DNA from 2 places in the Sodalis sp. RH20 genome. Region 2 is predicted to be linked to the other one. Evidence: riboswitches for the same ligand, from Rfam matches in the RefSeq annotation. Region 2 holds a riboswitch; the other holds the start of a gene.
The links. Region 2 has a riboswitch for thiamine pyrophosphate ahead of thiC (phosphomethylpyrimidine synthase ThiC). Riboswitches for the same ligand answer to the same signal wherever they lie in the genome.
Positions count from the first base shown of each region.

Region 1: it holds a riboswitch for thiamine pyrophosphate, as region 2 does, so the genes downstream of both, thiM (hydroxyethylthiazole kinase) here and thiC (phosphomethylpyrimidine synthase ThiC) in region 2, are expected to answer to the same signal.

Region 1 is NZ_CP178733.1:342,911-346,121, reverse strand. It holds gene ACL2XM_RS01665 (hypothetical protein) at 1-80, shown strand, start outside; gene thiD (bifunctional hydroxymethylpyrimidine kinase/phosphomethylpyrimidine kinase) at 27-830, opposite strand; gene thiM (hydroxyethylthiazole kinase) at 827-1,621, opposite strand; TPP riboswitch at 1,661-1,761, opposite strand; gene ACL2XM_RS01650 (hypothetical protein) at 1,876-2,103, opposite strand; gene ACL2XM_RS01645 (helix-turn-helix transcriptional regulator) at 2,407-3,138, opposite strand.
Region 2 is NZ_CP178733.1:4,498,294-4,501,504, forward strand. It holds gene hemE (uroporphyrinogen decarboxylase) at 1-63, opposite strand, end outside; gene nudC (NAD(+) diphosphatase) at 81-884, opposite strand; gene rsd (sigma D regulator) at 977-1,498, shown strand; TPP riboswitch at 1,543-1,656, shown strand; gene thiC (phosphomethylpyrimidine synthase ThiC) at 1,756-3,211, shown strand, end outside.

The sequences.
Region 1 (3,211 bases), 1.8 Mb from region 2:
TTGCCCAGGGCATTCTCACCGGAATGTCACCACCACTGGTGGAAATGATGGACCGGCCCGATCCCCTGCCCGACCTGTAGATCATCCGCATGTAGCAGCGCCTGCTGCAGCCAGGCTTTGGCCGCCGCGAGCGTTTGCGCCCAGTCGTCATGCAGCGGACGCAGGGCCGCCAGCGCGGCGGAGAGCGTGCAACCGGTGCCATGGGTATGCCGGGTGTTCACCCTGACGGCGTCGAAACGCCGTTCGTCCGTGGCGGTGATAAGCCAGTCGGGACTGGAGTCGCCATGCAGGTGGCCGCCCTTCATCACCACCGCCTGGCAGCCGTAGGCCAGGAGTTCCCGGCCCTGCCGGCGCATTTCCTCCTCGCTGGCGGCGGCGCGGCAGCCCAGCAGCGCCGCCGCTTCCGGCAAATTAGGGGTGATGATGGACGCCAGCGGCAATAAGACATCCCGCACGGCGCTCACGGCATCCGGCGACAGCAGGAAATCGCCGCTTTTCGCCACCATCACGGTATCGAGCACCACATAGGGTATGGGATATTGCCGCAGTTTTGCCGCCACCGTCCGCACGATGTCCGCCTGCCCGAGCATGCCGATTTTGGCGCTGTCGATACGCAGGTCCCCGAGCACGGAATCCAGCTGGGCGGCGACGAATTCAGCGCTGATAGGATAGATGGACTGCACGCCGCGGGTATTTTGCGCCACCAGCGCGGTGATGACCGTGGCGCCATAGGCGCCAAGCGCCGAGAAGGTTTTTAAATCAGCCTGGATACCGGCGCCGCCGCTGGGATCGGTGCCGGCGATACTGAGCAGGTTATGGCAGCGCTTCATGGTATATCCTCCTCCTGCAGGCCGTACAGCCGGTCGAGGAAGCCGACGGCAAAGCTGCCCGGACCCGCCGCGTCCCGGGCGGTTAACCGCCCGGCCAGCGCCATGATCCTGCAGGCGGCGGCCAGATGCTGCAACCGATCGCCCGGCAGGGCGCAAAACGCCGCCGCCACGGCCGATAAGGCGCAGCCAGTACCGGTGACGCGCGTCATCATGGCGTCGCCGTCGGTCACGGACCAGACCCGATCGCCGTCGGTGATAAAGTCCACCCGGCCGGTAACCGCGACCAGGGTGCCATAGTCCGCGGCCAGCCGGCGGGCAAAAGGCAGGGCGAGGCGGGAGTCGTCGGCGCTGTCCACGCCGCGGCCCAGGGCCGGCTGCCCGGCCAGCGCCAGGATTTCCGAGGCATTGGCGCGAATGGCGGCGGGTTTTAACGGCAATACGCCCCGGGCGAATTCAGTACGGAAGGTTAATGCGCCCACGGCCACCGGATCCAGCACCCATGGCGTGCCGGCCTGATTGGCCGACGTAATGGCGGCCATCATCGCCTCGGCCCGCGGCGCGGTCAGCGTGCCGATATTCACCAGCAGCGCATCGGCCATGGCGGCGAACTGAACCGCCTCACAGGGTTCGATCACCATGGCCGGGGCGGCGCCGACGGCCAGGAGCGCATTGGCGGTAAACGCCTGTACCACGTCATTGGTCATACAATGGACTAATGGCTTGCGCTGGCGCAGCAGGGTAAGGGAAGACGCGGCGGCTAAGCCGGGCAGTTCGGCAGGTTCGGTAATCATAGCGCTCCCAGCCGGCGCTGAGGAAGACGGACCCGGCGGGACAACAGGCCGTGACTTCCCTACGCTGGCATTATCCAGATCAGGTCATACGGGTAAAATCTCAGTCCGGCGCACAGCGGCGGACACCCCGAGTCAAGTGGCATGATTATCCGGCGGGCGGGAGAAAAGATCAATGGTGAGTTTGCCGGCGGAGCCTGGTCCCTCCGCCGGCGTCGATCTCATAAACACAATTATCAGCAGACTTAATAATAAGGCTATGAGCAGGGCCGCTGGGGACTGACCAACATCCGGCCGTAACAAACGTCCCCGCAGAATTGCGCACCCGTGGCGCCGGTGGGCGTCAACCACCACTGCGCACTGTCCCCGGCCCCCTCCAGGCGGGCAAATCCCGCCTCGGCCAGCGCGCTTAACCGCCCGGCCAGCCAGGGATCGTCTTTTATCGGCGGGGAAAAGCGCCAACGGGGCTCAGCATGACAAAACATTGGCTTATTATTCATGAGATCGATTAAAATTATTTTATGGAGATGCTCAGAGGAATATGCCGTTAATGAAAACAAAGCTAATAAATTAAAAAGACAGAATCTAATCATGCCTACCTTCAACAGCCAGAAGAATCACCGGGCAATGATAGCATCAAATTTCTCGCGGCAACGCCTGCATCTTAAACACTATATAAATGATTGCAAATATATTGGCAACGCTGTCCATTTTAAGCCGACAGCATAATAAAACTCCCACAGATGGACAGGGTTGTGATCGCGTTGCGCGAAATGATAAATGGATAGTTAACCAAATAATTTAAGTTCCGTGGCCCGGCTGATGGCATGTTTTGCATTCGTAACGCCTAGCTTATCAATAATATTTCTGATATGAAATTTTACCGTTCCCTCGCGTATTGCCAGGATGGTCGCGACCTCGCCATAGGTTTTTCCGACACTGGCCCAGAATAATACTTCTTTTTCCCGGGGAGACAGCGCCTGGACGTGTGATCTCTCGCCATGGGACGTGGCGTCGGGCAACGTATTTTGCATAAAGTTCAATACCTTATCATGAGTGCTAATCAGCAGCATCTGCAGTCTTTCTTTGTTTTGCTCAATGAAATGATAAAAGTCCTCCTTTCCCTGGCGGTTGCTGATGCTTAATGTAGCCAGGTTGTTATCGCAATCATGCAACGTAAAAGTGTAGCCGCTGTCAAGCCGGTAATATTTTGACAGCCTGAAAAAGCTATGCTCTTGTATTATCGACGGATTATCAGGCCAAAAAAAAGGGGTGAATTTCCGGCAGGCGATGAGCATCACCGGGTCGATTTTTTGATAACCGTAACTGCGGTATTGATTCAGCCAGCCGCTGGGGTAGTCGGATATTATATAGGCTGGGAAGTTATCGCTTTTATTCATCATAAAGTAGGCAAAACAGAACGCGTTGGCGTTCTTGAATATCTGCTGAAGATAAAGTTTGATTTCTATTTTCATCGTTTGGATAAAGAAATCTTGATTATTCTCTAAGGGTTTTTCCATAAAATATGCCTGCCATATTAACTAACACTCATCATTTATTATCCATAAGGGGTAATAAAGAGCAGTTTCAACA
Region 2 (3,211 bases):
CGTGACATCAACAGGCTGGCGCAGCAGGGCGCGCAGATAGCGGTCGTTCTTCAGTTCATGCATACAGGATTCCCTTGCAGTTATGAATGGAGTGTAGCATGCGGGCCGTCATTTTCCCGATCGGCGCGGCAGAGCGCGACCGTGTCCTCAATTAAGCGCCTGGCCACGGTGCCGGGCGGCGGCAGCAGGGGCAGCGCGTCATAACGGTACCAGCCGGCATCAAGGATTTCATTATGATCGGGGGTGATTTCGCCGCCGGCGTACTCCGCCATAAACGCCATCATCAGCGAATGCGGGAAAGGCCAGGGCTGCGAGGTGACATAACGGACGTTTTTCACCTTAATCCGCGTCTCCTCCATGACCTCGCGGGCCACGGTCTGCTCCAGGGTTTCCCCCACCTCGGCAAAACCGGCCAGCACCGTGTAAATGCCGCCGCGATGGCGGGTATGCTGGGCCAGCAGGATATCGTCGCCGCGGCGGATCGCCACGATAATACAGGGCGCGATTTGCGGATAATACCGTTCATGGCAATGATCGCACAGGCAGGCCCATTCCCGGTTACTGACGCGCATCTCATGGCCGCAGTAGCCGCAATAGCGATGGGAACGATAAAACTCCGCCAGTTGCACGCCCCGGCCCGCCAGTTGGAACAAGCCTGGGTCGCTATCGATGATCTGGCGCACCGAGCCCATATCCCGGGGCATGGCGTGGCGTACCAGCCAGGCGGGCGACCCCTCCCATTCGCCGATAAGCGTCGCTGTCAATCCTTGAAGTGACCAGGCCGATGCCGTTCCAAATGGCAGTTCCCCCTTGGGTAACCACAATTTGCTGTCCTGGCTGACGATCCACCAGCCATTTTCGCTACCGTTGAGTTCTTGTTCCATTTTAGTTGCACTACCTCTTATTCACTGGCAAGCTAGAAATTAGCTTTAATTGATGAGTAACGCAGCGTTACTTTATTACATCGGAGTCAATCATGCTAAACCAGCTGGACATTCTGGCTCAACGCGTTGGCGGCAGTAACGAACTGATCGATCAGTGGATACTGGCCCGCAGGAAGTTGCTCATTGCGTATTACCATCTCATCGGTCTTAAGCCCAATAAAGAAAAGCATACTCCCCTGGACGAAAACGCGCTGGACGACTTTTGCCATAAACTGGTGGACTACCTTTCCGCCGGCCATTTCCATATCTACGATCGTATCGTTCAGGACGCGGACGATACCAGCAGCAGCAAAAGAATCATCAGTACCCAGTTGTATCCGGCGTTGCAGGAAAATACCAAACAAATCATGGCATTTTATGATAGCCAATTGGAAACGGCCATCGATCATGATAACTGTATGGAGTTCCAACAGGCGCTTTCCGGCGTGGGCGAGGCCCTGGCCACGCGTTTTGCCCTGGAGGACAAACTGATCCAGCAGGCGCTGGAATATAAAGCGGACTACCTGGCCTCGGTGCCGGCCGCCAATAATCCGGACGTATCGCGTCTGGCGTAATTTTGCGGTAAGCAGTAAGTCGTAACCGGTCCTTCACGGGCCGCTATATCTTGTCGGAGTGCCTAGCGCGTACATTACGCCAGGCTGAGACCGTTAATTCGGGATCCGCGGAACCTGATCGGGTTAATACCTGCGAAGGGAACAAGAGTAAAGCAACGCTTTGATTTATAGTCTATTTTGCTAAATTCAAAGCCCGGCCTCATTACTCCCGTAGCGCTCCTGACAAGCAATTTTCCCGTTTATTGTGAGGAATTGCTATGTCGTTATCCAAAACCACCCCTTCCCGCCGTGAGCAGCGCGCCCAGGCGCAGGAATTCATCCATCGTCTGAAAGGCGAAGCCTTCCCCAACTCCCGGCGTATTTATCTCCAGGGCAACAGCGCCGACATCCGGGTGCCGATGCGGGAGATCGCGCTTAGCCCCACGCTTATCGGCGGCAACGGCAAAACGCCGCGCTACGAAGAAAACGAGCCGGTGCCGGTATACGACACCGCCGGACCCTATGGCGATCCGGCGACAGAGATAGACGTGCGCGCCGGCCTTCACCGCCTGCGTTCTGGCTGGATTGAGCAGCGCGGGGACAGCGAGGCGTTGAACAGCCTAAGCTCGCGTTATACCGGCGAACGCCGGGCCGACGAGGGCCTGGATGAGGTTCGTTTCGCCCCCAGCCATACGCCGCGGCGCGCCAAATCCGGCCGGCGCGTCACGCAATTGCATTATGCCCGCGCTGGCGTCATTACGCCGGAAATGGAGTTTATCGCCCTGCGGGAAAATATGGGCCGTGAACGCATCCGCGGCGACGTATTGCTGCAACAGCATCCCGGCCAGAGCTTCGGCGCGCATTTGCCGCCGGATATTACCCCGGAGTTCGTGCGCCGGGAAGTGGCCGACGGTCGTGCCATTATCCCCGCCAATATCAACCATCCGGAGTCGGAGCCGATGATTATCGGCCGCAATTTCCTGGTCAAGGTCAACGCCAATATCGGCAACTCGGCCGTCAGTTCATCCATTGAGGAAGAGGTCGAGAAGCTGGTCTGGGCGACCCGTTGGGGAGCGGATACGGTGATGGACCTGTCCACCGGCCGCTATATCCATGAAACCCGCGAGTGGATCCTGCGCAACAGTCCGGTGCCCATCGGCACGGTGCCCATCTACCAGGCGCTGGAAAAAGTCAACGGCGTGGCGGAAAACCTGACCTGGGAATGCTTTCGCGACACCTTGCTCGAGCAGGCGGAACAGGGCGTGGACTATTTTACCATCCATGCCGGCGTGCTGTTGCGTTACGTGCCGATGACCGCCAAACGGTTGACCGGCATCGTGTCGCGCGGCGGATCCATTATGGCCAAATGGTGCCTGTCGCATCACCAGGAAAGCTTCCTGTACGAGCATTTTCGCGATATTTGCCAGATTTGCGCCGACTACGACGTCTCATTATCCCTCGGGGACGGCCTGCGTCCCGGCTCCATCCAGGATGCCAACGACGAAGCGCAGTTTGCCGAACTCTATACCCTGGGCGAATTGACCAAAGTTGCCTGGGAGTACGACGTGCAGGTGATGATCGAAGGCCCTGGCCATGTTCCCATGCAGATGATCCGGCGCAACATGACCGAACAGCTGGAGCATTGCCACGAAGCGCCGTTTTATACCCTGGGGCCGCTGACCACCGATATCGCGCCGGGTTACGACCATTTTACCTCCGGCATCGGCGCCGCGC